4 regions of the Streptomyces sp. A2-16 genome follow, and region 1 is predicted to be linked to each of the others. Evidence: riboswitches for the same ligand, from Rfam matches in the RefSeq annotation. Region 1 holds a riboswitch; each other region holds the start of a gene.

Region 1 (3,200 bases):
GGTGTACTCCAGGACGTACGGCCCCTCGAGCGGCTGCCTGAACCAGATCGTCGCGCCGGCGGGCACGTCGACCTCCAGGACTCCGTGCCGCGCCGTGACCGTGCCGCCCTGCTCCAGTTCGACGGCCCAGCACCGCAGGCCGTGGCGGAACTCGTCGTGTGCGATGAGGCGCCGGTGGCGGGGCGAGGCGCTCGCGGTGCCCGCGGGGGCGAGGGCGGCCAGAGCCGCTCCGGCGGCGAGGGCTCCGAAGGCTCTGCGCGTGGTCGTCATGGCGGACGGTTCCTTCCGTAAAGGAGCTGACCCGTAGAAAGCGCTTGCACAGCAAGGGAGTTCACTGTGCCCGGCCCCTCCCCCACCTGTCGACACTCACGGACGCCTGCCACGAGAACGCAACGAAGTGACCATGAAGACGCGGTCGGATACGGCCGCACCGTCTCTCGCGCGGAGAACACCGAAGGCCGGACCCGGGGATCGGGGTCCGGCCTTCGGTGGCACAGGGGGCGTCGTCAGCCGACGGCCACGCCCTTGGAGCGGAGGTAGGAGACCGGGTCCACGTCGGAGCCGTAGTCCGGCGTGGTGCGGATCTCGAAGTGCAGGTGCGGGCCGGTCACATTGCCGGTCGCGCCGGAGAGTCCGATCTGCTGGCCCTCGCTCACGGTCTGGCCGGCCGAGACGGAGAGCTGGGACAGATGCGCGTACTGCGCGTAATAGCCGTCGTTCAGCTTGATGACGACCTGGTTGCCGTAGGCACCGCCCCAGCCCGCGGAGACGACCGTGCCCGCGGCCACGGCCTTGAGCGAGGTGCCGGTCGGGACGACGAAGTCGACGCCGGTGTGGTAGCCGCTGGACCACATGCTGCCCGTCACGCGGTAGCCGGTGCCGACGGTGGCGCCGCTGACCGGGAGGGTGTAGCCGCTGGAGCTGGTGGTGTCGGCGCTCTGCGTGACGGCCGTCGACTTCGAGGACGACTTCGACTCGGCCTTCTGCGCCTTCTTCGCCTTGGCGGAGGACTTCGCGGAGGACGACGAGGAGGAGCCGCTCTTCGTCGTGCTCGCCGCGGCCTTCTTGCCGATCGAGAGCTTCAGACCCGGGTGGATCAGCGACGGATCGTCGCCGACGGCCTCCCGGTTGTCGGCATAGAGCTTCTTCCAGCCACCGCTGACATTCTGCTCGTCCGCGATCTTCGAGAGATAGTCACCGACGCGCACCGAATAGGTGCGCACGGTCGAGGTTTTGGCGGCGCTCTTCTTGGCGGCCGCCTTTTCCGCGGACTTCTGCGTGACCGGAAGCGACTGGACGGCCTTTTCCGACACCGACTGGGAAGTGGCGGCGTGAGCGCCGGTGGCTCCCATGAGCGGGAGGGCGAGCGCGGCGCCCCCGGTTCCGGCGACGGCGATCGAGCGGGTGAAGCGCTGGGACTTCGGACGGCGGTGCTTACCCTTCGCGGGCATGGCGAATTCCTCTCCGGCGCCTGCGAGGTGAGCTGTCGGGTGCGAGCTGGAGATGCCCGGCCGCGCCGAGACGCGGCTAAACCCCAAGCCTGTTCCGGAGACCGGAACAGGCGGTACTGCCTGTGGGTCCCCCGCTCCTGCCGTGGACGGGTGAGTGTGTGCGGAATCCGTTCGGCGGCAGGATTGGGCGTCCGACCGGATCGGTGGCGAACGTAAGCGAGCAAGACGCAAAGGGACAAGTGAGAGGTTCCCTGTGCATGCCTTCCTGTTGATCCCTTATGAGAATTACCGGTCACCCTGCGTCAATCGGGCACCCGTCATCCGACCTGAATCCCCTTGAAAAGCACGTGAATTACGTGAACATGACGGGCGACACACCGTCACCGATATGACGCTCCTCACGTCACGAATTCACAGGAGCCCTATTCATGGGCGGAGTTGGAGGGAAGCCATTAATTCGGACAGAAGCCCTAGATGCGACGCAGCCGGAGAACCGTCGCATCGAGGTCGCCACGCAGACCGGTGCGAAGTCCGTGATGCAGCAATACGGCCCCTCGGTGCACTTCGCCCGTTTCGAGGCATTCGTACGACGCTGTCGGGTCGAGTCCGCGCAGCCGCAGGGACGGCACGGGCTCGCCGTACTTCTGCGCCTGAAGCCAGGCGAGGACGACGGTCTCGTCCCCGAGGACGTACTGCACCGCACTGAGCCCACCCCGCGGCGGCCGCAGCCGGTAGAGCTCGCCGCGCTGCACCAGGGGTCGGATCTCCTTGTAGAGAGCCACCCACCGCCCGGCTTCGGCGAGCTCCTCCTCGGTCCACTCCGCGAGGTCGCCGCCGACTCCCAGCACTCCGGCCATCGCGCTCACGAACCGGAACCGCAGCGAGCTGACCCGGCCGTTGAGCTGGGTGTTGGGGCTGTCGGTGACCCAGGCGGCCATCACGCGCGCGGGGTGGATCTGGCTGAAACCGTGCTGAATCGCGAGTCGGTCGAGCGGGTCGGTGTTGTCGGAGGTCCACACCTGGTCGGTACGGCTGAGCACCCCCAGGTCGATCCGGCCGCCACCTCCCGAGCAGGACTCGAAGGCCACACCGGGGTGCGCCGCCCGCAACCGGTCCAGGAGGGCGTAGAAGCCGCGCACATGGTCGACCCACAGGCGCTGCGGGTAGGACTCGCCGGGCCAGCCCGCGTCCGTGAAGCAGCGGTTGAAGTCCCACTTCACATAGTCGATCGGGGCCGAGGAGAGCAGGGCGTCGAGCTGCTCCCACAGGTACTCCTGGACATCCTCGCGCGCGAGGTTCAGCACGAGCTGATTGCGGAACTCCGTCCGCTTTCGTCCTGTTTGGTACTGCACCCAGTCCGGGTGGGCGCGGTACAGCTCGCTGTCCGGGTTGATCATCTCCGGTTCGACCCAGATGCCGAACTCCATACCCAGCGCGTGCACGTAGTCGCCGAGCGGCTTGAGGCCGGAGGGGAAGCGGTCGGGGTTGGGCGCCCAGTCGCCGAGCCCGGCCCGGTCACTGGTGCGGGCACCGAACCAGCCGTCGTCGACCACGAACAGCTCCACGCCCATCGCCGCGGCCCGCCGGGCCAGGGTGCCCTGCTGCTCCTCGGAGATGTCGAAGTTCGTGGCCTCCCAGGAGTTGAACAGCACGGGACGGTCCTGCTCGGCGTCCGGGATGACATGCGCCCGCTGGTAGGCGTGCCAGGCGCGGCTCGCACCGCCGAAGCCGCCGTCGCTCCAGAGACCG
Region 2 (3,200 bases), 6.2 Mb from region 1:
TCTCCTCGACCGGCACCTCGGTCTTGTCGAAGTGCGTGTAGTAGAGGTCGATGTGGTCGGTGCCCAGACGCTGCAGCGAGGCGTCGGCGGCGGCCTTGATGTTCCCGGCGGTCAGGCCGGGGAAGTCGGGGTGCTGGCTGACCTTCGTGGCGATGACGACGTCGTCGCGGTTGCCGCGGGCCGCCAGCCACTTGCCGATGACGGTCTCGGACTCGCCGCCGGAGTTCCCGTCGACCCACGCCGAGTAGGAGTCGGCCGTGTCGACGAAGTTGCCGCCGGCCGCGGTGTACGCGTCGAGGACGGCGAAGGAGGTGGCCTCGTCGGCGGTCCAGCCGAAGACGTTGCCGCCGAGGGAGAGCGGGAAGACCTCGAGGTCGGAGGAGCCGAGCTTGCGCAGAGAAGTCATGCCATACGTCAACGCCCGTCCGGGACGCCGCTCTTCCGCTACGGCCGCAAAGTCCTCGTAAACAACCGGAATCACCCCCTCCGGAACTCTGCCCCCACACACGCCGACGGCCCTGGCGTCGGGGGGACGTCGTCAGGGCCGTCGGAAACCGTAGGAAGAGGGAACCTCAGGGGTTGAGCCCCTTGCCCCGCAGCCACGCCATCGGGTCGATCCCGTCGGCCGCGCCGTTCGGGTGGACCTCCAGGTGCAGGTGCGCGCCGGTCACGTTGCCCGTGGCGCCCACGCGGCCGATGACGTCACCGGTGCCGACCTTCTGGCCGACGCTGACGCTGATCGAGGACTGGTGGCAGAACCACAGCTCGGTGCCGTCGTCGAGGGTGAGGATCGTGCGGTAGCCGTAGGAACCGGCCCAGCCCGCCTCGGTGATGGTGCCGCTGTGGATCGCCTTGATGAGCGTGCCCGTGGGGGCGGCGAAGTCGAGGCCCGTGTGGTAGCCGGAGGACCACAGCGAACCGGCCTGCCCGAAGGTCGAGGTGATGGTGTACGACGAGGTCGGCAGCGTGTACTGCTTGGCGAGCTCGGCCAGGCGCGCGGCCTCGGCCACCTTCGCGGCCGCCTCCTCCGCCTTCTTCTTCGCGGCGGCGGCCTGCTCCTGGGCCTCCTTCTCCGCCTTGGCGGCGGCCGCGTCGGCCTCCTTCTCGGCGGCGGCCGCGACGGCCTGGGCGGCCTTGGTGTCGATCTGGTCCTGCTGCTGCTCGGCCTGGGCCAGGATGCGCGAACGCAGCGCCTCACCGGCGTCCGAGGCGCCCTGCGCGGTGTCCGCGGTGGTGGCGCCGACACTGCTGAAGGCGCTCGTGTCGTCCGCGGCCGAGTCGGCGTCGTCCGAGATGAGCGAGCCGACGTTCGGCAGGTCGGGCATCGAGATGGAGACCGGCGGCTTGCCGGTGTTGGCGCTGGCCATACCGCCGGCGCTGACGGCGGCTATGACACCGACGCCGAGAACGGTGGAGCTGCGGGCGAATCCTCCGCCGCGCTGCTTGGCGACGCGGTGCCGGCCTCGTACCGGGGCCAGGGAGTCCGCGGTCGGGTTCCACTCGCCGAGCGGGGCCTCGTCGTCGGCGCGGTAGCCGCCGTACACGAGAGTGCTGCGTGGTACGGACGGGGCCTCGGGGGCAGGCGGGTTGGACGCCACGTGGGCGCGCTCCTTTCCTTCCTTCTCGCCTACCGGGTTAGCTGACGGGTTCGGAGCAGGAAGGTCTCCTACGCGCGTATACCCGCCGTGCTGCCACGGCGGAGTACGAGCGATTCACCCCAAGTTGGTGGTTCCCCGGTTCCCTTGCGGAATTCGGCGCGTGAGCACGGAGCCGTCTCTTGTGACGGCTGGGACGACCGCGCTGCGTTATCGAACGTTAATAGACCCGGGGGGCCGATTCCAAGCTGTTCCGCTTGATCATTAACGAAATCCCGCAGGACTTACGGCCCATGAACGGCTAAAAACGGGCGAGTTGGCCTGACCTCGGGTAACCCACGGACCTTGACGGCACGTCAGACGCTATGCGGAGGGCGGTCGTCCGATCACCCCGCGTCACACAGGCCTTCTCAGGGCGAGCAGGACCATGTCGTCGGTGAGGAAGCCCCCGGAATGCCGGCGCGCCTCGCCCGCGAGGGCGGCGAGCAGTGCGCCCGGCTCCGGGACGGCCCGGCCGGTCAGCCGCGCCTCGGGGTCGTAGAACCGCCCGCGCCCGTCCCGCGCCTCGGACAGTCCGTCGGTGTACAGCAGCAGCGTGGCCCCGCCCGGGAAGCGGTGCTCCTCCGCCAGGTCGGGCCAGGTACCGAGGTCGCCCATGCCGAGCGGCAGCGCGGGGCTGCAGGCGGGCAGTTCGTCCACCGTGCCGTCGCCGTGCAGCAGCAGGGGAGGCGGGTGGCCGCGGTTGACGATCCGTACGATCCCGTCGCCGTGCGGGAGTTCGGCGAGGACGACCGTCGCGAACCCCTCGAGGATGTCGACGCTGTCCCGCCGCGCCGCCTCCCGCTCCAGCGCCCGCTCCAGGCGCTGCGCGACGGCCTCCAGGGTGGTCTCCTGCTCGGCGGCCTCCCGGAACGCCCCGATGACGATCACGACGGCCGCCACCGCCCCCATCCCCTTGCCGCGCACGTCCCCGACGATCAGCCGTACCCCGTGCGGGCTGTCCTGCACGGCGTACAGGTCGCCGCCGATGAACGCGTCCTCCTGGGCCGCCTCGTAGCGCACGGCGATGTCGAACCCGCCGATCCGTCCCGGGGGACCGGGCAGCACCGCGCGCTGGGCGGCCTCGGCGATCTCGCGCTGGGAGGCGAGCTGTTCGCTGCTGCGGCGGACGAGGAGATTGATGAGGACCGCGAGGACGGCGACCGTGATCACGGTCACCGTCTCGGTGACGGCGTCGGCTTCGAGGACGATGCCGAGCTGCAGGTGGACCGCGAGGACGACGAGGACGGTGGCGACGCCGGTGAGGACGGTGCCGCGCCGCGAGTAGAGCGGGGCCGCGACCAGGGGGGTGGCGGTGAACAGGGGCGCCGCGGAGAACTGGGTCGGGGTCAGGTAGTCGTAGAACGCCCCGGCGACGAGCAGCAGCATCGGGAGCACGCGGACGAAGCTGCGCGCGTGCGAGATCCGCCCCTCCTGCTCCACACGTCCAGGTTCGCCCGGTTGCGGTCCGCGGGCGAGCCGGGTGCTCCGGTCGGGGGAAACACTCAGGGCCGGAGTCCAGTGACTGGACTCCGGCCCTGAGCCTTGAGTAGCGGGGACAGGATT
Region 3 (3,200 bases), 2.2 Mb from region 1:
CACGGAGTCCTCCGGGTTGGCGAGGACGCGCAGGTAGGCCAGGACGTCCCGGACCTCCTTGCGCTCGTAGAAGCGGACGCCGCCGACGACCTTGTAGGGCAGGCCGACGCGGATGAAGACCTCTTCGAAGACTCGGGACTGCGCGTTGGTGCGGTAGAAGACGGCGACATCGCCAGCCTTCGCGTCGCCCGCGTCGGTGAGACGGTCTATCTCGTCGGCGACGAACTGCGCCTCGTCGTGCTCGGTGTCGGCGACATAGCCGGTGATGCGCGCGCCCGCGCCCGCGTTGGTCCACAGGTTCTTGGGGCGGCGGGACTCATTGCGCTCGATGACGGCGTTGGCGGCGGTGAGGATCGTCTGGGTGGAGCGGTAGTTCTGCTCCAGGAGGATCGTCGTCGCGTCCGGGTAGTCCTCCTCGAACTGGAGGATGTTGCGGATGGTCGCGCCGCGGAAGGCGTAGATCGACTGGTCGGCGTCACCGACGACACAGAGCTCGGCGGGCGGCAGGTCATGCTCGCTCGGGGGTACGTCCACCGGGTGCTCGGAGGTCCCGACCAGCTCCCTGACCAGCGCGTACTGGGCGTGGTTGGTGTCCTGGTACTCGTCGACCAGGACATGCCGGAAGCGGCGCCGGTAGTGCTCGGCGACATCGGGGAACGCCCGCAGCAGGTTGACCGTCGTCATGATCAGGTCGTCGAAGTCGAGGGCGTTGGCCTCGCGCAGCCGCGACTGGTACATGGCGTACGCCTGGGCGAGGGTCTTCTCGAAGCCGTCGGTGGCCTGGGCGGCGAAGTCCTCCTCGTCGATCAGCTCGTTCTTCAGGTTGCTGATCTTGGCGCTGAAGGACTTCGGCGGGTACCGCTTGGGGTCGAGGTCCAGGTCGCGGCAGACCAGGGCCATGAGGCGCTTGGAGTCGGCGGCGTCGTAGATCGAGAAAGAGGAGGTGAACCCGAGCTTCTTCGACTCCCTGCGCAGGATCCGCACGCAGGCGCTGTGGAAGGTCATCACCCACATCGCGTTCGCGCGCGGGCCGACGAGCTGCTCGACGCGCTCCTTCATCTCGCCCGCGGCCTTGTTGGTGAAGGTGATCGCGAGGATCTGGCCCGGGTGGACATGGCGCTCGCCGAGGAGGTGGGCGATGCGGTGGGTGAGCACCCGGGTCTTGCCGGAGCCGGCGCCGGCCACGATGAGCAGCGGGGTACCGGAGTGCACGACGGCCGCGCGCTGGTTCTCGTTCAGCCCCTCCAGGAGGGCGGCCGGGTCCACGACCGGGCGCGGGGCGCCGTCGCGGTAGTAGGCGTCCCGGTCCGGGGGCACGTCGAACTTCCCACCGAACAGATCGTCCGGAACCTGCTCCGGTACGTGCTCGTCCTCGGGCGGCGGCGGGGGTTCCTCCGCATGCCCGCGAGGGGCCTGGAGGTCCGCCAGGAAGCTGTCGTCAAAGAGGCTGCTCATCGCTCTCCGAGTCTAGGGCTCCCCACTGACAGCCCGCCGCCGCCCCGAGAACATCGCCCGAATCACCGTCCGACCGCGGCTGGCCGGAAGCCGACCCCGGAAAGCGGGCAGATATCGTCAACCAGACGAAATGAGCCCAGGAAAACAAATCATTACGAATCGAACACATGGAGCGGCGCCTGGGAGTTAGGTCACGAAAATGTATCGGGCATATCGAACATCAACCTTCACAGAGGCCACACCAGTTGGCTACCGTTCCGGGCAGGCCGTACGACCCCTTCCGGCGAACCTCGCCGGGCCGTACTGCCTCCGCCGAGTCCGCAGCGCCGCCGCGCGCCCGGAGCCGGGGACCCACCGAACTTGGGGTGAATCGGCCCACTCCCGCGCAGGGGAGCGCCGTAGGGCAAACCTTCCGAAGCACTTCGCCCGAACCCGACAGCTAACTCGGTAGGCGGAGCATGGGAAGGAGTCGCCTCCCTTGGCGTCGCACCGCAAGTCGCGTCCCGTCGGTACGCGCGTGGCAGGCATACGGACCCCGGCCCTCGCAACGGCCGCCCTCACCTCCGTGGCCCTGCTGTCCCAGTCGGCGAACGCAGCGCCGGCCGACGACAGGCCCAGCCTCGAAGAGGTCGAGAAGAAGGTCGACGACCTCTACCGCCAGGCCGAGTCGGCGACCGACAGCTACAACGCCGCCAAGGAGAAGACGACCAAGCAGCGCAAGCAGGTCGACACCCTCCTCGACGACGTCGCCCAGCGCACCCAGAAGCTCAACGAGGCGCGCGAGGAACTCGGTTCCTTCGCCGCGGCCCAGTACCGCACCGGCGCCGCCGCGCCCGACACCGCGACCTTCCTGCTCGCCGACACCCCGCAGGACTACTTCGACCAGGCGCAGCTGATGGGCCGTCTGACGAGCCGCCAGAAGGGCGCGGTCGACGACTACGTCTCCGAGCAGTCCGCGACGATGAAGAAGCGCCAGGAGGCCTCCCAGAGCCTTCAGACGCTCAGCGAGACGCAGAGCGACCTGAAGACCGCCAAGGCGACCGTCCAGAAGAAGCTCGCCGACGCGCGTGACCTGCTGTCGGAGCTGACGGCCCAGGAGAAGGCGCGTCTCGCGGCGATCGAGAAGCGGAAGCAGGAGGAGGCGGCCCGCAGGGCGGCGGAGCTGGCGCAGCAGCAGGCGGCCGCGGAGAAGGCGGCCCAACAGGAGAGCGCGCCGGCTTCCACCGGTTCGAGCACGTCGACGGCGCCCGACTCCTCGTACGCCACCAAGGCCGCCAAGGCCCTCGCCTTCGCCCGCGCGCAGATCGGCAAGCCGTACGTCTGGGGCGCCACCGGCCCCGACTCCTACGACTGCTCGGGGCTCACCCAGGCCGCCTGGAAGGCCGCCGGAGTCGACCTCCCGCGCGTCACCTACGACCAGGTCAACGCCGGCACCACGGTCTCCCTGGCCGACGCCCAGCCCGGTGACCTGGTCTTCTTCTACGACGACATCAGTCATGTCGGCCTCTACATCGGCAACGGCATGATGATCCACGCCCCGAAGCCGGGCGCGTACGTCCGCGAGGAGTCGATCTACTACGACGGCGAGTCGGGGATCCACAGCGTGGTGCGCCCGGCCTGAGCCACCGCTCGTCGGCGGCCCGCGCGGGCAGGATCCTTTCGTCCGCGCGGACAGAACCCTCTCGCCCGAGCCGACAGGCCCCTTCGCCCGCGCGGGCAGGACCCTTTCGTCCGCGCAGGCAGGA
Region 4 (3,200 bases), 5.7 Mb from region 1:
AGTCCCTCGCCGAGGGCCGCAGGGACCTGCTCGAAACCGGGGTGGAAGAGCTCCTGCGGTACGACGGCCCCGTCGAGCTGGCCACCTGGCGGTTCGCCACCGAACCCCTCCGCATCGGCGGACAGGACATCGCCGTCGGCGACCCGGTGCTCGTCGTGCTCGCCGCCGCGGACCGGGATCCGGAGCGGTTCGCCGACCCCGATGTGCTCGATCTGTCCCGCCGTGACAATCAGCACCTCGGTTACGGCCACGGCATCCACTACTGCCTCGGTGCCCCGCTCGCCCGTCTGGAGGGCCAGACCGCGCTCGCCACCCTCCTCACCCGGCTCCCGGACCTTCAACTCGCGGTGGATTCGGCTGATTTGCGCTGGCGTGGTGGGCTCATCATGCGTGGACTGCGTACTTTGCCCGTGGAGTTCACGCCCGTCCGGTAATGGACCGAGGGGTCCGGCGTATCCCCGAGGGGGGCCGCCTAAACATGACGTGCCCTCAAGTCTGTGATCTTCACGTGATCTACGCGGCATTAACTTGTGACAAGTGATCGAATCCCTATACGTTCACGGACCAGCGCGGTGCCTGTACCACCTGCCGCGCTGGTCCCTGCTCTCTCGGGAAAGGTCCCCCCATGCTCTCCGGGAACGGTCGTCACCGTCGCCCCCGTCAGGCTCCGGCTCTCCTCGTTGCGGCCGGTGTGACGGGATCCGCCATCGCGATCCCACTGCTCGGGGCGACCGGGGCGAGCGCCGCCACCGGCACCACGTGGGACCGGGTCGCGGAGTGCGAGAGCGGCGGCTCCTGGAGCGCGAACGACGGCAACGGCTACTACGGCGGCCTCCAGATGTCCCAGGAGAACTGGGAGAAGTACGGCGGCCTCGAGTACGCCAAGACCGCCGACCTGGCCAGCCGCAACCAGCAGATAGCCGTGGCCGAGAAGCTCCTCGCGGACCAGGGCATCGCCGCGTGGCCGACCTGCGGTCTGCTCAACGGCCTCAGCAAGGACTCGAGCTCGGCCGACGTGGACACGGGCGTGGGCAGCGGGACGCCCTCGGCCTCGGCGTCCGGATCGTCTGAATCATCCGGTTCCTCTAGTTCGTCGGGTTCTTCCGGATCCTCCGGTTCATCCAACTCGTCGGGCTCCGAGGATTCTTCCGGACTGCTCGACGCGCTGGACGGCTCGTCCGCGACGCCTTCGCCGTCGGCCACTCCCTCCAGCGGCAAGGACAGTTCCGACAGCTCGGACAAAAAGAACTCTTCGGGATCCGAGGGTTCCGCCACGGGGGAGGCGCAGTCCTCCGACAGCTCGCCCGTGGTGAGCGCGGATGAGGATGAAGCGGACAAGTCGTGGCAGGAGGGCAGTTCTTCGGCTCTCGTGGACGTCGGCGCCCTCGGCTCCGGCAAGCACCGCGGCGACAGTGCCGAGGAGGCCGTGACGAAGAGCGCGGCCCCGTCCTCGGTTGGCGGCCGTCATGCCGCCCGCACCTACACGGTCCAGGAGGGCGACTCGCTGGTCTCCATCGCCGACTCCCTTGGTCTCGACGGCGGATGGCGTGCCCTCTACGCCGAGAACAAGGACCGCATCGGGGCCGACCCGAGCAACATCGTCGCCGGTCAGACGCTCGACACAGGGGCTGAATAGGGCCGAAAAGGCCTGAAAAACAGCGCGAGTTCACGTCACACTTCGCACCGAATGTCCACTTTGGTGAAAGTGTGGGATGAGTCTCAGAAGCCCTGATCGTCTTTGAAATTCCGCCGAGCGCGTGTCTACGGTCGTCACCGCTCGGCAACCCGAGCCCCGTCTGTCGCAACGCCGAATCCTGCCAGCGGCCGTACGGGAACAGTCGTCGCGTCATGCGCCGTAGGCAGGAGCGGGGGACCCAAGGTAAGTGCCGGACCCAGCAGTTCACGCTGGACCGGCTTGGGGTGAAGTCACGCAGCTCGCGTGACCGGGCAACTCAACCGGCCCGAACCCGACAGCTCACCTCGCAGGCGTCGGTGAGGGGATCCACCATGCTGTTTTCCGGTAAGGGCAAGCACCGTCGTCCGTCCAAGGCCACCCGTGCCGCCGCGCTCGCCGGTGTCACCGGTGTCGCCATCGCCGCCCCGCTGATGGCGGCCGGCAGTGCCTCCGCCGCCACCGCCTCCGAGTGGGACGCCGTCGCCCAGTGCGAGTCCGGCGGCAACTGGTCCATCAACACCGGCAACGGCTACTACGGCGGCCTGCAGTTCTCCGCCTCCACCTGGGCCGCGTACGGCGGCACCCAGTACGCCGCGCAGGCCAACCAGGCCAGCAAGTCGCAGCAGATCTCCGTCGCCGAGAAGGTCCTCGCCTCCCAGGGCAAGGGTGCCTGGCCGGTCTGCGGCACGGGCCTGTCCAGCGCCACCTACAACGGCGGCAGCAGCTCGTCCTCCTCGAACTCCGGCTCCTCGAACACGAGCAGCCGTTCGACCGAGGAGCAGAGCGCCTCCCGTTCGACCGACCGCCCGGCGGCCAAGAAGACCGTCACCACCCCGACCGGCAAGAAGGTCAAGAAGGGCGACGGCGAGTACAAGGTCGTCAAGGGCGACACCCTCAGCTCGATCGCCGAGAAGCACAAGGTCAAGGGCGGCTGGCAGAAGCTGTTCAAGCTGAACAAGGACATCATCGCCGACGCCGACTTCATCTACCCGGGCCAGCAGCTGCACCTGAAGTGACGCTCAGCTGAACCACAGCGCCCTCACATCCGTGGTCCTCATACTGAAGGACCTCGTGAGGGTTCCCCCCCCCGTCCCCACGGGCTCCCCGCTCCGGTGCGTGTTCCCCCGTACGCACCGGGGCGGGGTTTTTTGTGCGCGCTTGCCGGGACGTCTTTGTTCAGTTCAGAAACAATTTACTCTCGGTTCTGTCCACGGGGCGGTCCACACGGTGGCCGATCCCCCGGAGCCGGTTAGGCTCGGTCTCGCAGAACCCACCGCGGTCCCGGCGGACCGTGTCACATCCCAAGAAGGAGATGCTCGTGCCGTCCATCGACGTCGTCGTAGCCCGGGAAATCCTCGACTCGCGAGGGAACCCCACCGTCGAGGTCGAGGTCGGCCTCGACGACGGCAGCACGGGTCGTGCCGCCGTCCCGTCCGGCGCCTCCACGGGCGCCTTCGAGGCCATCGAGCTGCGCGACGGTGACCCGAACCGCTACCAGGGCAAGGGCGTCGAGAAGGCCGTCCTC

The links. Region 1 has a riboswitch for cyclic di-AMP ahead of IOD14_RS14550 (LysM peptidoglycan-binding domain-containing M23 family metallopeptidase). Riboswitches for the same ligand answer to the same signal wherever they lie in the genome.
Region 2: linked by a shared signal. The riboswitch ahead of IOD14_RS42540 (M23 family metallopeptidase) and the one ahead of IOD14_RS14550 (LysM peptidoglycan-binding domain-containing M23 family metallopeptidase) in region 1 are both predicted to bind cyclic di-AMP.
Region 3: linked by a shared signal. The riboswitch ahead of IOD14_RS04820 (C40 family peptidase) and the one ahead of IOD14_RS14550 (LysM peptidoglycan-binding domain-containing M23 family metallopeptidase) in region 1 are both predicted to bind cyclic di-AMP.
Region 4: linked by a shared signal. The riboswitch ahead of IOD14_RS40075 (transglycosylase family protein) and the one ahead of IOD14_RS14550 (LysM peptidoglycan-binding domain-containing M23 family metallopeptidase) in region 1 are both predicted to bind cyclic di-AMP.

The regions. Positions count from the first base shown of each region.
Region 1 covers NZ_CP063808.1:3,231,925-3,235,124, reverse strand. The annotation lists gene IOD14_RS14555 (DUF6250 domain-containing protein) at 1-270, opposite strand, end outside; gene IOD14_RS14550 (LysM peptidoglycan-binding domain-containing M23 family metallopeptidase) at 507-1,451, opposite strand; cyclic di-AMP (ydaO/yuaA leader) riboswitch at 1,456-1,614, opposite strand; gene IOD14_RS14545 (alpha-galactosidase) at 1,922-3,200, opposite strand, start outside.
Region 2 covers NZ_CP063808.1:9,480,195-9,483,394, forward strand. The annotation lists gene IOD14_RS42535 (aldo/keto reductase) at 1-406, opposite strand, end outside; gene IOD14_RS42540 (M23 family metallopeptidase) at 573-1,598, opposite strand; cyclic di-AMP (ydaO/yuaA leader) riboswitch at 1,610-1,767, opposite strand; gene IOD14_RS42545 (PP2C family protein-serine/threonine phosphatase) at 1,992-3,077, opposite strand; tRNA gene IOD14_RS42550 (tRNA-Met) at 3,185-3,200, opposite strand, start outside.
Region 3 covers NZ_CP063808.1:1,008,326-1,011,525, reverse strand. The annotation lists gene pcrA (DNA helicase PcrA) at 1-1,455, opposite strand, end outside; cyclic di-AMP (ydaO/yuaA leader) riboswitch at 1,756-1,925, shown strand; gene IOD14_RS04820 (C40 family peptidase) at 1,934-3,076, shown strand.
Region 4 covers NZ_CP063808.1:8,944,269-8,947,468, reverse strand. The annotation lists gene IOD14_RS40085 (cytochrome P450) at 1-434, shown strand, start outside; gene IOD14_RS40080 (transglycosylase family protein) at 626-1,636, shown strand; cyclic di-AMP (ydaO/yuaA leader) riboswitch at 1,796-2,004, shown strand; gene IOD14_RS40075 (transglycosylase family protein) at 2,008-2,691, shown strand; gene eno (phosphopyruvate hydratase) at 2,988-3,200, shown strand, end outside.